DNA from 2 places in the Acetobacter sp. JWB genome. Region 2 is predicted to be linked to the other one. Evidence: predicted binding sites of a transcription regulator. Region 2 holds the regulator's gene; the other holds the start of a gene.
What was found. The regulator HrcA, encoded in region 2, represses chaperone genes, less so after heat shock. The targets are predictions, from matches to a motif close to GTTNGCACTCNCNNNNNGNGAGTGCNAAC.

Region 1 (10,221 bases), 950 kb from region 2:
CCATACTCTCTTTTCGCTCCGTGCAATGTAAAAAGTCATACCCGGTTATCTTGCTGATAAGTCCAGGAAAGAGTCCGCTTCATTTCCGCTTCAGAACGGCTTAAGCAAACGGTCAAGATAACTTATATGCTCACTTAGTACCGTCGATATTTTCATAATGCAAAAATTGCCGCGTAATTTTCTAGAAAAATCCATTTTTCAATAAAAACTCACAGAGCATTTTTTAAGGCTTTTAGACTCTGCGATCACATGCGCAAGATGCGGTCTGTCAGACGTTTAATATCTTAACAGATTGATTTTAGGGAAAAGTCTTTCTTTTGATGGCGGATGGGGTGGGATTCGAACCCACGGTACGGTTCCCCGCACGCTGGTTTTCAAGACCAGTTCCTTAAACCACTCGGACACCCATCCTCATGTCATCCATCTGAGGACCTGCCGCCTTATAAACAGGATATGGCCACCCTGTCCAGCGGGAGAAAACACGATATATCAAGTGCAGCAAACTTGCTCTTCGTGCGTCAGGCTTGTACAAGCTCCATCCTTAATAGACATTCCTTTCAGGGACGAATTATGAAACAGCAGGCAAACCTGATCCGCGCCGGTCAGGTGATTGAGCATGATGGCCGCCGCTGGACGGTGCTGAAGCAGCAGATCATCACCCCCGGCAAGGGCGGAGCCTTTATTCAGGTTGAAATGCGCGACCTGAAAACCGGCAATAAAACCAACGAACGCTGGCGGACCGCTGATAGCGTTGAACGCCTGATGACGGAAGACAAGGAATACCTGTATTCCTACACCGATGGCGAACTGCTGGTTCTGATGGACCCAGAAACCTACGACCAACTGACAGTTCCTGTGGATCTTCTGGGTGATCAGGCCCCGTTCATTCAGGATAACATGACCATCAACCTGCATCTGGTTGAAGGTGACCCGGTGGGTATTGATCTGCCACCGCAGGTTACGCTGGAAGTTGTGGAAGCAGATCCGGTTGTAAAAGGCCAGACAGCCTCTTCCTCCTACAAACCTGCAAAACTTTCCAATGGTGTAAAAACCATGGTGCCGCCCTTTATTGAATCGGGTGAACGTATTGTGGTTCGGACGGAAGACGGTTCCTACGTCGAACGCGCCAAAGACTAATCCCTTCCGTTTTTCTCTCCAGAGCAGGACAAAACTACAGTGGCCATGCGTCTCTCCCCCGTCATGATGGTGATGCAAACAGCAGCCCAGAAGGCAGCCAAGCGTCTCCTGCGCGATTTTAATGAAGTCGAGCAGCTTCAAGTCAGCATCAAAGGGCCGGGAGACTTTGTTTCCCAAGCTGATCTCCGCGCAGAACAGACCCTGCGGGAAGAGCTTGAACGCGCCCGCCCCGGCTATGCCTTCTTTATGGAAGAATCCGGTAAATCTGGCAGCGATAACTGGACATGGCGTTGGGTGGTAGATCCGCTGGATGGCACCACCAACTTCCTGCATGGTATTCCGCACTGGGCTATTTCCATTGGCTTGCAGCGCCGCCTGCCAGATGGGCGTATCGAACTGGCAGCAGGGCTGGTTTATAACCCGGCTGCGGGTGAAATGTTCTGGGCAGAAAAAGGCACCGGCGCCTATCTGAACGAACGGCGTATCCGTGTATCCGCACGGCGTGACATGCAGGAATCTCTGTTTGCCACTGGCATTCCATTCGCCAAAGTGCCTGCGCGTATGCGTCTGCCATTTGCGCGCGTGCTGGGTTCTCTTATGCCGCGCGTAGCCGGTGTGCGTCGCTTCGGTGCCGCAGCGCTGGATCTGGCATGGGTAGCTGCCGGGCGTTACGAAGGTTACTGGGAATTCGGCATTAAACCGTGGGATTGTGCTGCTGGCGCCCTTATCGTGCGTGAAGCTGGCGGCCAGGCAACAGACCCCGCAGGCGTTGATCTGGATGATCTACCTGATGATGTCATGATTGTTGCTGGTAACGGCAATCTGCACAGCAAACTTCTGGAAGTGGTGGCAGATAGCCTTAAAGACGGCAACTAATTTTTCTGCCCCAGATTACCACCTAAAAAGCCTGCCTCGTTCTGATGAGGTGGGCTTTTTTGTTCTTCATATGTTGCTTTTTGATTTCTAGCTCTGGCATTCCGCGCCGGAATGGATCATCTAGTATTTATCATGCAGACATCCTTCCCCTCCGCTTACGATGCCCCAGCACTGGTTGCATATAAGGGAGCCTATTCCCTTCTTACGGAAGATGGAGAGGTTCTCCATTTGTCTGCGCAGGATGTTAAGCAAAACCTGCAAAACATGCCTTGCCCGCTTGTTATCCATGCGCCCGCACTGGCGCGGCGGCTAGATTTACCCCATCCGGGGCAGCCTGCCCCGTGGCTGGATCTGTTAGAACTGTTTGCCTTTGTGCACCCAGCCACATCTGTTGCCCCTACCCCACGCGGGTTAGCACTGGCCTTGGGAATGCAAAATGAGGATATAGGCGCCGCAGAAGCCGATCTACTCCCTCGCCTTCTTTCTCTACTGCTCACCAATCTGGCGCGCCAGAACAATGGTACAACAGCAGAACATCTTGCTGCCCTGACTTTACGGCTTGGCCAAGCAGGATGGATCTGGAGCGGTACAGTTGCCGAAACCTTAGGGCTGCATGAAAAACTAACGCCGCAAGGCAAATTGCCCGAAACCATGCTGCAACCAGGGGATGCGCTGCGTATCTGGCGTTTTTTGCCAAAATGGGAGGAAACGCCTCTTCCTCCGCCTCCTGCGTCTCACCCTATTTCCCCTGTAGAGGCGCGCGAGCAGCTTACCAAGATGCTGGGCGAAGATGCCGAAATCCGCACTGGGCAAGCCGACTTTGCATCCGTTGCCACAGGGGCTTTTGAGCCACGCAACGTGCGTGGAGACCCCGCCATTGTGCTGGCAGAAGCTGGTACAGGAACAGGCAAAACCTTAGGTTACATTGCCCCTGCCAGCCTTTGGGCCGAGCGGAATAAAGGGGCCGTTTGGGTCAGCACCTATACGCGCCACCTGCAACGCCAGATTGAACAAGAAATTCGCAGGCTCTACCCGGATCAAACCACGCACCGGCAGCGCGTTGTATTGCGCAAAGGGCGGGAAAACTATCTGTGCCTGCTGAATATGGAAGAAGCTGTTAATACTGCATCCTCTCGCCCTGCGGGTATTACCATTGCCCTTATCATGCTGGCCCGCTGGGGCTTAGCCACCGCAGATGGAGACCTATTTGGCGGAGACTTGCCCGGCTGGTTTGGGGATCTGTTTGGCCAAGGGAATCTGATAGGCGTAGCAGACAGACGCGGTGAATGTATTCACGGCGCATGTGCCCATTACCAGCATTGTTTTGTTGAACATTCCATCCGCCGCGCGCGCGAAGCAGATCTGGTGATTGCCAACCACGCTCTCGTTATGGCGCAGGCCGCCTACGCACAGGCTGGCATGAGCGATGATGCCGATGAAACGGATGATCCCTCGGCTCCATCCCGCTATGTATTTGATGAAGGCCACCATCTGGCCGATGCCGCAGATAGTGCCTTTTCGGCCGAGCTTTCCGGGCTGGAAGCAGCCGAGTTACGGCGTTGGCTCCTAGGTGCAGAAGGTAGGCGCTCCCGCGCGCGCGGCTTAAAACGGCGCTTGGATGATCTGGTTGTGGGCCACCCAAAACTAGAAACACCTTTGGAAGCCGCCCTTATGGCAGCAACGGCACTGCCTGCTCCCGGCTGGTCTTCACGCTTAGGGCAAGAACAGGCGGATGAACCCCCGCCGCCTGAACCTCCAGAAGATATCGGGCTCTTTCCGCTTGAACCAGAAGCGCCTCAACCGGTTTTGGAAAACCCCACAGAAGTTTTTCTGCGGCTCCTGCGCCAACAAGCACTTGCCAGAACACAGGAAGGTGGAAAACAGCACGTTTATGCAGCCCTTGAATGTGATCTGCACCCTTTGGTGCCAGACTTGGCAGAAGCCGGACATCTTCTGGCCCGCGCCTTAACGCGCCTTGTTGAACCTTTACGCACCTTGGTGGAACGCCTGCACGCCCGCCTGGAAGAAGATGCCGAAACGCTGGATTCCACAACACGCGGACGCATAGAGGCCATGACACGCGCCTTGCGCCGCAGGGCTATCTCTCGGCTAGATGCGTGGATTGCTATGCTGAGCGCACTAGACACACCACCTGAGCCCGATACCACCCCTTCGCACGTGCACTTCATCCGGGTTGAGCGGCGCGAAAAACAGAGAATGGGGGAGCAGGATGTGGGCCTCTATCGCCACTGGCTAGACCCCACCATTCCATTTGCTGGCATCATGGCCATACCTGCGCAGGGTATGCTGATTACATCTGCCACCTTGCGTGATCAGCAAACCAATGAACCGGATAGCGATAATGCAGAACAGGCGTGGGAAGCCGCTGAAGCACGCACTGGGGCCAATCACTTCCCCTCCCCACCTCTGCGTGCCAGCTTGGCCAGCCCGTTTGATTATGCCCGCCAGACACGCGCCTATATTGTAACGGACATAGACAACAGCAGCATTGTGGATCTGGCAGCCGCATTTCGCACGCTTTTCTTGGCATCCGGCGGTGGGGGATTGGGGCTTTTCACGGCCATTTCCCGTTTGCGCGGTGTGTATGATCGCATTGCCCCAACATTGGAAGAAAACGGTCTCCCGCTCTACGCCCAGCATGTAGATGCGATGGACAACAATACGTTGGTAGATATTTTCCGCACAGAAGAACACGCTTGCCTGTTAGGCACTGATGCCATGCGAGATGGCGTAGATGTGCCCGGCAATGCACTACGACTGGTAGCTTTTGAACGTGTGCCGTGGCCGCGGCCAGATATTCTGCACCGTGAACGCCGTATTCACCTTTCTGGAGGTGACCCGAAATCTTTTGATGAACGAATTGCACGCCTGAGGTTACGTCAGGCCTTTGGTCGGCTTATTCGCCGCCAGTCTGATCGGGGGGTATTTGTCCTGTTAGACAGGCGCACCCCTACCCGCTTGCTCAGCGCGTTTCCCGAAGGCGTAGAAGTTCGTCGCCTTGGGTTGGCAGACACAGCACGGGAACTTGCTGCCTTTTTAGCAGATACAGAAAGGGCCGATCAAAACTGATCGGCCCTACCTGAAAAATCAATCTACTTTCAGATTGGTTGCAGCCTGCTTGCCGCGTTCTTCAACCAGATCGAAAGAAACTTTCTGTCCGTCATTCAGGCCACGCAAACCCGCTGCCTGCACTGCGGTAATATGTACGAACACATCTTTACCGCCATCATCTGGGGCAATAAAGCCATAACCCTTGGTGGCGTTAAACCATTTTACTGTACCGGTCGGCATGAGCGGGATAGTCCTTGTTCTTCTCAACGTTTTGTCCTGCTGCACACCGTGTGCGGTTCAGGATATACCCCATCCCCCCATGACCAGCCACAATTGTCAATCATAATTCGATAATAGGCCATGACGAGAACAGGAAAATAACACTACGGATTCATATTGCTTTTCAGGAAATTAATGCTGCGTTCCTGCGCTTCCTGATAAGCTTTGGCATTAAAAGAGCTTCTTTCTGGGCAACCAAAGCCGTGCCCTGCATCGTCGTACACGTAAAGTTCAACTTCCGGGCGCGCCTGTCGAATGGCTGCAATATCAGTATGCGGAATACTTGTATCCTGTTCACCGAAATGCAGCTCTACGGGGCAACGCGGAGTCTCATTCCGGCTGGCGGCAATACCTGCCCCATACCAGCCAACAGCGGCTGCAAAGTCATCCGTTCTACATGCAGCTTCCCACGCCAATGTACCACCCCAGCAATAGCCGATAATGCCCACCTTACGCGGCTTGAACACTGAGGCGGCTGCCTGAATATCCAACAGTGTTTTAGCAAGCGGAATTTGCGCCCGCAGCGCCTTGCCTTTTTCCACGCTTGCTGTGGAATAATCCAGCTCCACCCCACGTTGCACGCGGTCAAACAAAGCTGGCGCAATAACGTGGCATCCGGCCTTGGCAAAGTTTTCGCAAACCTGCCGGATATGGTGGTTCACCCCAAAAATTTCCTGAAGCACCACAAGTGTGTAAGGATGATGGCTACCTTCGGTTTCCCACGCGGAAAATTCATGTCCATCCGCAGCCTGAAGTGTAGTGATATGACCCATGCGAGCACCTCCTATCTGCTCTTACGTTACAGCAAAAAGAAACTTTATCCACATTCCTTGACTCTGCCTTTGGCCAGACCTATCTCCTTTTCTGGCACTCCCGGGGTGGGAGTGCTAACGTAACGCGGCGTTATGTTACGCGCGACAAAGTGGATGGGGCTGCTTTCTGTTAAGGGCACCATCCCAAAAATGAATGTGGAGCGATCCATAATGACGAAGTTTCGTCCCTTACACGACCGGGTAGTTGTCCGTCGCCTTGAAGGCGAACAGAAGACCGCTGGCGGAATCATTATTCCTGACACAGCTCAGGAAAAGCCTATGGAAGGCGAAGTGGTTGCAGTTGGTCCGGGTGCCCGGAATGAACAGGGCCAGATTGTGGCGCTTGATGTTAAGGCTGGTGACCGTGTCCTGTTTGGCAAATGGTCCGGCACAGAAGTGAAGATCGATGGCGAAGAGCTGCTGATCATGAAGGAAAGCGACATCATGGGCGTGGTAACCGCCTGATTTTGCGCTGATCCGCATTATTTAATTTCAGAACGATCTTCACAGGAGAAATTCAATGGCTGCCAAAGACGTAAAGTTTGGTGCAGACGCACGCCAGCGTATGCTGCGCGGTGTGGATATTCTGGCTGACGCTGTAAAAGTAACGCTGGGCCCCAAAGGCCGTAACGTGGTGCTGGACAAGAGCTTCGGCGCTCCCCGCATCACCAAGGACGGTGTTTCCGTTGCCAAGGAAATCGAACTGGCTGACAAGTTCGAAAACATGGGCGCTCAGATGCTGCGTGAAGTTGCATCTAAAACCAATGACATTGCGGGTGACGGCACCACAACGGCTACGGTTCTGGCTCAGGCTATCGTGCGTGAAGGCCACAAGGCTGTTGCCGCTGGCATGAACCCGATGGATCTGAAGCGCGGGATCGACAAGGCTGTTGCCGTTGTTATCGAAGAGCTGAAGAAGAACGCCAAGAAAGTTACCACCCCGGCGGAAACCGCTCAGGTTGGTACGATTTCTGCAAACGGTGAATCTGAAATCGGTCAGATGATCTCCGAAGCCATGCAGAAAGTTGGCTCCGAAGGCGTGATCACGGTTGAAGAAGCCAAGCACTTCCAGACAGAACTGGATGTTGTTGAAGGCATGCAGTTTGACCGCGGCTACATCTCTCCGTACTTCGTGACGAACCCGGAAAAGATGACAGCGGATCTGGAAAACCCCTACATCCTGATCCATGAAAAGAAGCTGTCTTCCCTGCAGCCTATGCTGCCGCTGCTGGAATCCGTTGTTCAGTCCGGCCGTCCGCTGCTGATTATTGCAGAAGACGTTGACGGTGAAGCTCTGGCAACTCTGGTTGTTAACAAGCTGCGCGGTGGCCTGAAAATTGCTGCTGTTAAGGCTCCGGGCTTTGGTGATCGCCGCAAGGCTATGCTGGAAGACATTGCTATCCTTACGGGTGGTCAGGTCATCAGCGAAGATCTGGGCATCAAGCTGGAAACCGTTACCCTGAACATGCTTGGCACCGCCAAGAAAGTGCACATCGACAAAGAAAACACCACCATTGTTGATGGCGCTGGCAAAGCCGATGACATTAAGGGCCGTGTTAAGCAGATTCGTGCGCAGATCGAAGAAACGTCTTCCGACTACGACCGTGAAAAGCTGCAGGAACGTCTGGCCAAACTGGCTGGCGGTGTTGCCGTGATCCGCGTTGGTGGTTCCACCGAAGTGGAAGTAAAAGAACGCAAAGACCGCGTTGACGATGCCCTGCACGCAACCCGCGCTGCTGTGGAAGAAGGCATTGTTCCTGGTGGTGGCACGGCTCTGGCCCGCGCTACGCTGAAGCTGGAAGGCCTGCACTACCACAATGATGACCAGCGCGTTGGTGGTGACATCATCCGCCGCGCACTGCAGGCTCCTCTGCGCCAGATCGCTCACAACGCTGGTGAAGACGGCGCTGTGATCGCAAACAAGGTGCTGGAAAATAACGACTACAACTTCGGGTTCGACGCTCAGGCTGGCGAATACAAGAACTTGGTTGAAGCCGGTATTATTGACCCGGCCAAGGTTGTCCGCACGGCTCTGCAGGATGCAGCATCTGTTGCTGGCCTGCTGATCACCACGGAAGCCATGGTTGCAGAACGCCCGGAAAAGAAAGCCGCTCCGGCTGGCGGCCCTGACATGGGTGGCATGGGCGGTATGGACTTCTAAGTCTTACATTATAACTAAGAAGTCTTTTAAACTGCCTGACGGGTGGAGGGATTATATCCCTTCACCCGTTTTTATTTGCATACAGCTATAATTAAACCCAGTGTTTTGATAAAAAGTATTGGATGCTATAAAACTGCGTAAAGATTTTCACGGGCAACTACTTTTAGTACCCCATTCGTCAGGTGCAGGCAAAAATGCTGGAAACAAAAACTTTTCGTGGGTTACCTTTTTCATTATCTCCAGCACTCACAGAAAAAGTTTGGAATTTCCAATCTGAATCCACACAGATCCAGCAACTTTTTCTAAGCCCTTCAGGACGTATAAAAGAACCCGACAGCTCCAATGCATGGTTATGGAGGATTGAAAACCATCAGCTCCTTATCCTTGCAAACGATGGAGATCTTGCGTGGCAGTCAACTGGCATGGAATATCGGGATGATGGAAGATTAGTTATTTTTCTCGAAACCCCAAAGCACGACCTCTGCGCCATTTTAGAAGAGCAAGCACCTTCATCTAAGCCTCTCCTCACCGAAAAAACTACGGATTCTGCTCTTCCCACACAAAGCATGGAATCTACAGAATTAGAGGATTCTGAATTTATATTCCCCAGCAATCTAGAAATTGTTCCTACAAAAGTACAAAAGGTGCTGATTATAGGTTCCAGTATCGGTGCTTTATGCCATGAACAACTCACACAACAATATCTAGATATTCGGTTTGATTTTATACCCTATGAATTTGTAGCTCCGCTGCCTACAGCCTTACCTATTCCGTTAGAAGATTATGATTTTGTATATCTCCAGCCTTCTTTGCGCTCTATTTTAGGTGATGATATTATTTGGGGTGCGCGTTTTAATACGCCAAATTTTGCACAGAATATTCTAACGAATGCTCAAGAGACACTTAAAAACTTTATTCAGCACGTTTTAGATTATGCCGCTTTATCCGACACACCTTTGTTGGTTTCAAACTTCCTAACTCCGCAGATCCCTCCCCGGCCTTTTTCGCGGGATCGCGGCGTTGATATGTCTGTATCCACCATTATTCAAACACTAAATATTCTACTTTCTACAGAATTAGATAATCATCCCTTAATAAAAATTTTGGATATAGAAGCAGTCACTTCCATTGTTGGTAAACGTTATATTCAAGATGATACAATATATTTTAACACCCATAATGGGATCATCTTTCAGGATTGGGATGATTTTGGCCCCTTTGAACAAGGCGGCCCTCTCCCAGATCTGCAAACAATTTATCCCAATAAACATAACACTATAGGAACACTCCTTTTCCGGCAGATGATATGGGGGCTGCGCACCCTATGCCAGACTGACTGCGTTAAAACAGTTATCTTCAGTCTAGATAATACGATATGGCGCGGAAAACTCTCAGAGGATGCTTCTGGCGACCAAACTTTGCCCATGCCAAGGCAAGATGGCTGGCCAATGGGCATATGGGAAGCAATCCAGTATTTGCGGGGGCGTGGCATAAAGGTTTGTCTTTACGCAGACGGGAATGAGGCAGACATACAAGCTCAATGGGATAAAATCATTGAACCCAAATTTTTGGCTTTAGAAGATTTTGATTACGTTGCCATTAATTCTGCCCCTATAAGCAATATTATACCTGATATCTGCTCAAAATTTTCTGTACAGTCGGCAGAAATTGTTTTGGTTGATGCTTCAGCCATACGTAGAGCAGCTATTACAGAAACTTTTCCTGACATACGCACCATAGGAAAAAACCCTTATCTTACAAGGCGCATCCTGCTTTGGGCAGCAGAAACACAGGCAAATTTCAAACAAACTTTGCCCCATAAAACAGAAAAACTAGAAACACCACCAGCGCCTTCTGCTGTAATGCAGGCTCCAGTTAGCAATT
Region 2 (10,221 bases):
TCGCCCATTACGGGTTTCTCGTGCTCCGGCTTCTCTTTCTGGTTCCATCCGGGTGCCGGGCGATAAGTCTATTAGCCATCGTGCCCTCATGTTTGCCTCCCTTGCCAAAGGGACCACGCATATTTCCGGCCTGTTGGAAGGTGAGGATGTGTTGTGCACGGCCGCAGCCATGCGTGCATTGGGCGCAGATGCCGTGCAAGAAGGCCCTGGCCAGTGGCGTGTAAGCGGGCCGGGTGTCGGCCAGCTTCAAGAGCCGAATAACGTGCTGGATATGGGCAATTCGGGCACAGCAGCTCGTTTACTGTCCGGCATTTTGGCCAGCCACGACATGACATCTGTGATGACGGGTGATGCCAGCCTGCGCCGCAGACCCATGAAGCGCGTTATGGACCCACTGGCAGGCACTGGGGCCACATTCCTTGCGCGTGAGGGTGGCCGTTTACCCATGGCTATTCGCGGCTTGGCAGATCCTAAGCCTCTGGATTACCGTCTTCCCGTTGCTTCTGCTCAGGTTAAGTCTGCTGTATTGTTGGCTGGGCTGAATGCAGTGGGGGAAACCCGCGTAGAAGAACCAGTTGCCACGCGTGATCATACGGAAAATATGCTGCGCCATTTTGGGGCAGAAGTTTCCGTAGAAAAAACGCCAGAAGGTGGTCGGATTATTCGTTTGCAGGGGCGGCCCAACCTTGTGGCGCGTGATGTTGCTGTGCCGGGAGATCCTTCCTCCGCTGCTTTCCCGCTTGTTGCCGCACTGTTGGTGGCTGGGTCTGATATCACCATTTTTGGCGTAGGGCTCAATCCGTTGCGAACCGGGTTGTTTACCACATTGCAGGAAATGGGTGCGCAGCTTGAAATCCTGAATGCACGCATAGAAGGCGGAGAACCCATGGGGGATTTGCATGTGCGGGCTTCTGCTCTCAAGGGCGTGGAGGTGCCGCCAGAACGTGCGCCTTCCATGATTGATGAATACCCGGTGTTGGCTGTTGCGGCGGCCTATGCCTCTGGTGTTTCACGCTTTTGCGGGGTGGAAGAACTGCGGGTGAAGGAAAGTGATCGTCTGGCCGCAACCGTAGCACTGTTGGAAAACAACGGAGTCCGCACTGCAGTGGAAGGGAATGACATGGTTGTGTACGGCACGGCTGGGCATATTCCCGGTGGCGGCAAGGTGGAAACCCATATGGATCATCGTTTGGCCATGAGCGCTTCTGTTATGGGGCTTGTTGCCGAAAAACCTGTGGAAATTGATGACACCTCTTTTATCGAAACCAGCTTTCCGCAGTATTTGGATCTGATGAACAGCATTGGCGCGGGGTTTGTAGCATGACGCGGGGCGGCCCAGTTATTGCAGTGGATGGCCCTGCCGCAGCAGGTAAGGGCACTTTGGCACGCAGATTGGCGGAAGCTTTGCACCTGCCGTATCTGGATACAGGCTTGCTCTACCGTGCTGTCGGGCGCTTGGCGTTGGATGCGGGGCAGGACCCAGCCTCTCCCGCGCAGGAATTTGCTGCACGTTTGTTGCCAGAAGATTTGGAAAGAACGGATCTACGCACCCCGTTGGTAGCGCAAGCGGCTAGCAAGGTGGCAGGGCAGCCAGAAGTGCGTGCCGCTTTGGTGGAAACGCAGCGCCGGTTTGCGCAGGCAAAAGGGGCTGTGCTGGATGGGCGGGATATTGGCACCGCTATTTTTCCGGATGCAGACGTAAAACTGTTTATTACGGCATCTCCCAGCACGCGGGCTTTGCGCCGTTTTTTGCAGCTTGGTGGTGACCGGAATGCTCCAGATGCCCCAACCCGTATAGCAGAACTGGAAGATGCCTTACGCACTCGGGACGATGCAGATGCCGGGCGTGCATCTGCTCCCATGCTTGTGGCGGATGACGCATATGTGATTGAGACAGATATGCTGGAAGCAGATGCCGTTTTGGCAAAAGCATTGCAGATCGTACGGGAACGACTCGCTGGAATCTCAGAATAAAAATTCTGCGAAAGTGTGTTAGAGCGGTTGCGCAATACCGTTTTTCTGGCAGTTTTCAGGCTGTGCACGGGTGGTTTGTATTGACAAGCGGCCTGTGGACAGTGTCTGTGCATGATCAAACACTGCGTACCATGCAGGTTTGTTTTTATTTTGATTTGAGGCTTGGCAAAAAGGCTACAGGGGATGGCCCCTATAGGCGCGCCAAGTAAGCCGTGCCGCAGGATGCGGGGCGCAGGAATAGCTTGTTTGCCCATTGCAGGCAGGCCCAAGGTTAACAGTTACACATGGCTTCAGCCACAACCCAGACTGCGGATCATTTCCGCGGTGAAGATTTTGCAACCCTTCTGGACGAAACCCTTGGCCGGGATTCGGGCTTTGATGGCTCCGTTGTTCGCGGCCGCGTTGTTCGTCTGACCGATGATTACGCCATTGTTGATGTCGGCCTGAAAAGTGAAGGCCGCGTTGCCCTGCGTGAATTTGCACCTCAGGGTGTAAAGCCGGAAGTTAAGCCTGGCGATATCGTTGAACTATATGTTGAACGGTATGAAGATCGCGATGGCAGCATCGTGCTTTCCCGTGAAAAAGCACGTCGTGAAGAAGCTTGGACCAGCCTGGAAAAGGCTTTCGAAGCCAATCATCGCGTCAACGGCACCATTTATGGCCGTGTGAAGGGTGGCTTCACAGTTGATCTGGGTGGCGCCATGGCGTTCCTGCCCGGCAGCCAGGTGGATATCCGCCCTGTGCGTGATGTTAGCCCGCTGATGGGTGTGCCCCAGCCGTTCCAGATTCTGAAAATGGATCGCGCTCGTGGCAACATCGTTGTGTCTCGCCGTGCCGTTCTGGAAGAAACGCGTGCTGAACAGCGCAGCGAACTGATCCAGGGCCTGACGGAAGGCATGATTCTGGATGGCGTGGTCAAGAACATCACCGATTACGGTGCGTTCGTTGATCTGGGTGGCGTTGACGGCCTGCTGCATGTGACCGACATTGCATGGAAGCGCATCAACCATCCGTCTGAAGCTCTGCAGATCGGCCAGCCAGTGCGCGTGCAGGTTATCCGCTTCAACCCGGAAACGCAGCGTATCTCCCTTGGCATGAAGCAGCTTGAAGCTGATCCGTGGGAAAATGTTGCCCTGAAGTACCCGCCGGGTGCTCGCTTCACGGGCCGCGTGACCAACATCACCGATTACGGCGCATTTGTTGAGCTGGAACCGGGTGTTGAAGGTCTGGTGCACGTGTCCGAAATGTCTTGGACGAAAAAGAACGTACATCCGGGCAAGATCGTCGCAACCTCTCAGGAAGTGGATGTGATGGTTCTGGATGTGGACAGCGCCAAGCGCCGCATTTCTCTGGGCCTCAAGCAGGTTCAGCGCAACCCGTGGGAGCAGTTCGCGGAAGAGCACAAAGTTGGCTCCACCGTAGAAGGCGAAATCCGCAACATCACCGAGTTCGGTTTGTTCATCGGTTTGTCTGCAGACATCGACGGCATGGTTCACATGTCCGACCTGTCTTGGGACGAAGCGGGCGAAGAAGCCATGAAGCATTACGAAAAGGGCCAGGTTGTCAAAGCCAAGGTTCTGGACGTGGATGTGGAAAAAGAACGTATCTCTCTGGGCATCAAGCAGCTTCAGGAAGATCCGGCAGCCGATGCGCTTGCCAGCGTTCAGAAGGGCTCCATCGTAACCTGCATCGTGACCGCTGTTCAGACGAACGGTATCGAAGTGAAGGTTGACGATGTTCTGACCGGCTTTATCCGCCGCGCTGAACTGGCCCGTGATAAGGCAGAACAGCGTCCGGAACGCTTTGCTGTTGGCGAACGCGTGGATGCAAAGATCATCTCTGTTGATCGTGCAGCCCGCAAGCTGGCCCTGACCATTAAGGGCCGTGAAGTGGAAGAAGACAAGCAGGCCATTAACGAATACGGTTCTGCTGATAGCGGCGCTTCCTTGGGTGATATCCTGGGTGCAGCTATCCGTCGTCGTAATACAGACGGCGAAGACTAATTGTTCAGCCATAAAGGGGCGGTCTGGCTGCTCCTTTATGTTTTTTGAACATTACGTTTTAAGAAAATGGCGTCGGTTTCCGGCGCCATTTTTTTTGTGCTGTGCCGTGTTGTGATGAGAGTTACGGACAGAAATCACGCGGATATCCGCCAATCTGTGCCACACTGTGTTTCAGATTCATCAAAGAACTGGAGACACAACGGAATGGTGCGCAGGAACATAACGCTGAATCAAAAATCACTCAGCCCTATAATCAGCTCAAAACTTGCACGTCGGCATCTGCTTGTAGCTGGTGGCATAGGGTTAGGTCTGGCATTTTCCCGCGCAGCGCGTGCAGTGTCGAGAGCTATTGTGCAAACCGGGATGCATGGTGATCAGGGTTATGAATCCGCTGGGTCGTTCGAGATTGTGGCAGAGTTTTATGGGCCGGGGCCATCAGGCATTGTTGTTACGGATAATGGCCGTATTTTTGTGGGCTTTCCGCGGCATGCCATCAACCACAAAGGGGCTACGCTGGCAGAGTTGGTAAACGGCCATCTTGTTCCGTGGCCAAGCGCTGCGCTGAGCATGCCATCAGATGCACCTCCGGCAGAACGCCTTCTTTCCATCCACGGTATGACACAGGATACGCGCGGTTTTATCTGGGCGATTGATGACGGCAAATTGGCTGGCTTACCTTTGCAGCCGGAGGCTGCAAAAATTGTCTGTTTTGACCCTGCTACTAATAAATTGGTGCGTTCTATCGTTCTCAAATCACCGACTTTGTTGCCTGATAGCCATATGAATGATTTGCGGGTGGATCTTACGCATGGGGCGGAAGGAAGTGTTTACGTGACCGATAGTTCCTTCGGCCATAGCCCGGCTTTGGTGGTGGTGGATATTGCCACAGGACAGCAAAAGCGCGTGTTGGGGAAGCATCCATCCATACAGGCAGAAGCAGGTTTTATGGCCGTGGTGGAAGGGCTGCCGCTCAAATATGATCCCGCGCAAAAACCTAAATTTGTTACCGGCGGGGTAGACGGCATTACTCTAAGCCCAGATTCCAGTCGTGTATTTTATTCACCTCTTACCAGCCGCCGCTTGTATAGTCTGCCAACGGCTTTGTTGTCTGATATGTCTGTCTCAGAAAGTAATTTGGCTGCTGCGGTAAAGGATGAAGGGGAGAAAGGCGTTGCGGATGGTCTGGCAACAGATGCACAAGGGCGCATTTACACCACCAATTTCGAGCATGATGCTATTTTCCGCCGCAATACCGATGGTTCTATGGAACTCATGGTGCATGACCCGCGCGTGCTTTCCCCAGATGGTATTTTTTGCACGCAAACCCATGTTTACTGCACGTTGGGGCAATGGAATCGGCTTGCCGGGTTTCATGATGGCAAAGATGAACGCCAACCACCGTATTTGCTGATTCGTTTCCCCATTCAGGGGCCACCTGTCAGTTCCGCAGAACCGGCAGGTGGTTAATCCGAAATGCGGCTTTTTAGCTCAGGCACGCTTTTTTAAAGGCATCAAACGCGCGGGCACGGTGGCTGATTGCATTTTTTTCTGTATCAGCCATTTCTGCAAAGGTACGGGTTTCGCCTTCGGGGGCAAAAATGGGATCATACCCATGGCCATGCGTGCCGCGTGGTGGCCAGACAATCTGGCCATCTATACGGCCTTCAAAGCTTTCCGTACGGCCATCAGGCAGAGCCAGACACAGCACACAAATAAACCATGCGTTGCGTTTGCCTTGGCCAATACCTTCTTCAATACGCGCCATAGCCCCAGCAAAATCTTTGTTGGGGCCAGCCCAGCGGGCAGAATAAATGCCCGGCGCGCTATCTAGAGCTGCTACGCATAGCCCAGAATCATCGGCCAGTGCTGGCAGGTTGGCAGCTTTGGCTGCGGCTAAGGCCTTAATGGCAGCGTTGCCAGTAAAGGTAGTGGCCGTTTCTTCTGGTTCTGGCAGGTTTAGCGCACCAGCAGAAACAACCTTGATGCCAAAATCAGCCAGCAGCGTGGCAAATTCTGCCAGCTTGCCAGCATTGTGCGTGGCAAGCACAAGGGTGCTGCCACGTTCTAGTTTTATAGAATTCATGCGTGCTTTTTTTCCGCAGCTTCCACGGCAGCTATCTGGGCTTCAAACAGCTCGGTCACACCTTTGCGGGCCAGTGCGAACAGGTTGTCAAACGCGTCTTCTGTAAACGGTGCGCTTTCTGCCGTGCCCTGAATTTCCACAATGCGGCGGTCTGCTGTCAGCACAAAGTTGGTGTCGGCAGAAGCAGAGCTATCTTCCACATAATCCAGATCCAGCACAGCGCCTTCCGTTGTTAACCCACAGGAAACAGCCGCAACCTGTCCCCGCAGCGGCAGCCGAGGCAGCACGTTGGTCGCAACCAGTTTGCCAAGGGCCAGACGCAGTGCCACCCATGCACCTGTAATGGAAGCGCAGCGCGTGCCACCATCAGCGTTCAGCACGTCACAATCCAGCGTAATGCTCATTTCACCCAGAGCGTTCAGATCTGTTACCGCGCGCAGGGAACGGCCAATAAGACGCTGAATTTCCTGCGTGCGACCAGACTGTTTGCCCTTGGCGGCTTCACGGTTGCCGCGTGTGTGGGTGGCGCGGGGCAGCATGCCGTATTCGGCCGTAACCCAGCCGGTGCCTTTGCCACGTAAAAAAGGCGGTACGCGGTTTTCTATACTGGCAGTGCACAGTACTTCCGTGCCGCCAACACGGATAAGGGCAGAACCTTCAGCGTGATGGGCAAAGCCGGTTTCAATGGTAATGGGGCGCATCTGGTCTGGCTGGCGGCCTGAAGGGCGCATAGAAAGCTCCTTGGTAAAATTAAGATGTGTGGCGCGTATGATGCGCTTTTGTCGGCAGTAAAACTGCACGAATAAGGTATATAAAGGCTATCCAGGATTTATGGATATACGAAGGAGCCCTTGTGTCATGAAGCGTGGTTTGCTGCCAGTAAAAGCTGCTCTGCCTCCGGGGCTGAATGCACGGTCTGCGGCTATTCTGCGTGAAGTGGTGGAAGAATATGTTGCGAGTGGGGAGCCCGTTGGTTCGCGCACGGTGTCTCACAGGCTTGGGCTGCCGCTTTCTCCGGCCACAATACGCAACATCATGGCTTCCCTTACAGAAGCTGGATTGCTGTTTTCCCCCCATACGTCTGCCGGGCGGCTGCCTACAGAAAAAGGATTACGGCTGTTTGTAGATGGCTTGTTGCAGTTTGGCGCGCTTTCGGAAGAAGACCAGCGGGTAATTGGCCAATCTCTGGAGGCCAAGGGGCGTTCATTGCAAGATACGCTTACGGAGGCTTCTTCGCTTCTGGCAGGTATGTCCGATGCCGCAGGGCTTGTGGTGGCACCCAAAGGGGACGGAGGTATCAAGCATATTGAGTTTGTGGCGTTAGGCAGCAACCGTGCACTGGTTATTCTGGTGGGGGCGGATGGGCATGTTGAAAACCGTGTGATTGAAACGCCTCCGGGTATGCCGCCTTCCGCTTTGGTGGAGGCTGCAAATTACCTGAATGCACGGGCCATGGGTGCATCTTTGCCGGATTTACGCATGCGCGTAAGTTCTGAAATGACGGAAGACCGGAGCATTCTCAACGGTCTAACAGCAGAGGTGGTAGAAAGTGGTCTTGCTATTTGGGATGGTGGCGGAGATGGGCTGGGCGGCACCCTGATTGTGCGCGGGCAATCCCGTTTATTGGCTGATGTCGATGGGCAGGACAGGCTATTGGCCATTCAAACACTGTTTGACCGGCTGGAAGCGCAGGAAACCATGCTGCGTCTGTTGGAGTTGGTGGAGAGATCAGAGGGCGTGCGTATTTTTATTGGTGCGGAAAGTGGGTTGTTTGGGGCCACGGGCATGTCCGTTGTTATGGCTCCAGCCCGGAATGACGCGAACCGGGTTGTAGGTGCTATTGGTGTTATTGGTCCTACCCGCATCAATTACGGGCGTATTGTGCCGGTGGTAGATTATACAGCCCGCCTGCTAGGTGAAATGTTAGGTTAGTAACTGTTTGTGCATGTGGTCGGAATTCGGCCATGATTTTTATTACAATGCGCAAACAGGGCAGACGATTATGTGTGAGAATGGTAAAGGGCCTGTATGACAAGCGCTCCGTCTTCTGGTGATCCGGGTTTATCTTCCAGCCATTCTCAAGGCAGGCCTCCGCAAAATCGCAGGCCCGATCTGCGCCGCCCACGTTTTCGACAGTGGCGGAAGGTAATTGGAGCAACGGCTGCACTGGCGTTGGTTGGCACAACGGGCGCTGTGGTTCTGCTTTGGTCTCAGTACGAAGGGATTGTAGCTGATCTGCCAACGGTAGAGGGCTTACGCTCCTATCAGCCGCCAGTCATGAGCCGCCTTTACGCTGGGGATGATGAGCTTATTGCTGAACTGGCTAATGAGCGGCGTATTTTTGTACCCATCAGCGCTGTGCCAGATAAGGTAAAAAACGCTTTTGTTGCGGCGGAAGACCAGAAATTCTGGACGCATAAAGGGGTGGACCCCGTTGCTATTGCCCGTGCCGGGCTTACAGATTTAACGCGCGGTAAGGGCAAGCGGCCCATTGGGGCGTCCACCATTACGCAGCAGGTGGCACGTATCATGCTGCTGGGCAGCAATGCGGTGTCTTTCCAGCGTAAAGCCAAGGAAGCTTTTTTGGCCATGCGGGTGGAGCAGGTGCTGCCCAAAGATAAGATTCTTGAAATCTATCTCAACGAAATTTATCTGGGCAGCGGGGCATATGGTATTGCCGCGGCATCCCAAACCTATTTCAACAAGCCGCTTGATCAATTGGATGATGCAGAAGCCGCGTTTTTGGCGGCGCTGCCAAAGTCTCCCACCAATTATAATCCAGTACGTTTCCCAGATGCAGCCAGAGGGCGCAGAAACTGGGTGCTGGAACGTATGGCTGATATTGGTGCCATTACGCATGATGCGGCCCGCGTAGCAGAAGCCCAACCACTTACTACCCGCAGCTTCACCCGGCCCGGCCCGGCGCCAGGGGCTGAATGGTTTGCGGAAGAAGTGCGCCGCGAACTGATGGAGCGTTACGGTCAGGACGTAACAATGCAGGGGGGCTTGGATGTTCATACCAGTCTGGATCTGCCACTCCAGCGCAATGCGCAGGATATTTTGCGCCAAGGCTTGATGGCGTATGATCGTGCGCATCGTGGCTGGCGAGGGCCTGTGCACCATCTTTCCGATATCGGGTCATCTGCCTCTACGGCAGACTGGGTGCAGGCTTTAAGGGGGGTGCCCGTGCCTGCTGGTATGCTCGACCAATGGCGTTTGGCTGTTGTTCTGGATGCAAAGGGGCAGGTGGGCTGGCTAGAAGGCAGCGTGGTGCGGCGGAACAATGCTTCCCAAAGCGGAGGAGAGCCCCGTACAGGCGTTGTGCAGGCCAAGGATATGGCATGGGCGCGGCGCTTCAAACCATTGCGTGTGGGTGATGTGGTGATGGTGCAACCGCAGGCCGAGGGGGGGCATGTTGCCCTTATGCAGGTACCTGTGGTGGAAGGTGCCATTGTTACCATGAACGCGCGCACGGGCCGGGTTCTGGCTCTGGTGGGGGGATGGTCATTTCAGGCCTCGCAGTTTGATCGCGCAACGCAGGCGCTGCGTCAGCCGGGGTCTTCCTTCAAGCCATTTGTTTATCTGGATGCCATGGAACAGGGGATTTCCCCTTCCCAGAAGTTTGATGATTCCCCGGTTTCCTACGGGGCATGGCATCCTAATAACTATGAAAAAGATTTCTGGGGGCCCACCACTCTGCATGATGCGCTGCGTGAATCGCGCAACCTGGTCACTATTCGTTTGGCGGCCCATCTGGGCATGAAAACCGTAGCGGATATGGCAACCAACCTGGGGCTGGTGGATTCCATGCCGCATGTGCTGCCCGCAGCGCTGGGGGCAGTGGAAACCACGGTGCTGAAAGAAGCTGGAGCCTATGCTTCGCTCGCAGCAGGTGGGCGCAAGGTGACGCCAACTTTGGTGGATGACGTGCAGGACCGAGAAGGGCACGTGATCTGGCGTCCGGAGGGGCTGGCATTGACCACAGCCGCCTTAGCGCAACCCAATAGCGGACAAACAGCAGATCAACCTGCCGCTGATGCTGTGTTTCCAGATGCGCCGTCGGATCAAAAATCTGGAGACGCAGGAAAAGTTGCGCCAGCACCAGCGCCTGCACAACAGCCTATTGTGATGCCGGGGCAGAATGATCTGCCTGCCTTGCAT

Region 1: the regulator HrcA is predicted to act here: its motif matches at 6,228-6,256, upstream of groES (co-chaperone GroES).

What each region holds. Positions count from the first base shown of each region.
Region 1 covers NZ_CP030871.1:1,904,195-1,914,415, forward strand. The annotation lists gene galE (UDP-glucose 4-epimerase GalE) at 1-4, opposite strand, end outside; tRNA gene DS739_RS09020 (tRNA-Ser) at 322-411, opposite strand; gene efp (elongation factor P) at 571-1,137, shown strand; gene DS739_RS09030 (inositol monophosphatase family protein) at 1,183-2,013, shown strand; gene DS739_RS09035 (ATP-dependent DNA helicase) at 2,125-5,103, shown strand; gene DS739_RS09040 (cold-shock protein) at 5,122-5,325, opposite strand; gene DS739_RS09045 (dienelactone hydrolase family protein) at 5,469-6,137, opposite strand; gene groES (co-chaperone GroES) at 6,348-6,641, shown strand; gene groL (chaperonin GroEL) at 6,697-8,337, shown strand; gene DS739_RS09060 (hypothetical protein) at 8,532-10,221, shown strand, end outside.
Region 2 covers NZ_CP030871.1:70,288-80,508, forward strand. The annotation lists gene aroA (3-phosphoshikimate 1-carboxyvinyltransferase) at 1-1,324, shown strand, start outside; gene cmk ((d)CMP kinase) at 1,321-1,974, shown strand; gene rpsA (30S ribosomal protein S1) at 2,259-3,977, shown strand; gene DS739_RS00390 (L-dopachrome tautomerase-related protein) at 4,092-5,444, shown strand; gene rdgB (RdgB/HAM1 family non-canonical purine NTP pyrophosphatase) at 5,461-6,060, opposite strand; gene rph (ribonuclease PH) at 6,057-6,791, opposite strand; gene hrcA (heat-inducible transcriptional repressor HrcA) at 6,892-7,992, shown strand; partial or broken gene DS739_RS00410 (penicillin-binding protein 1A) at 8,089-10,221, shown strand, end outside.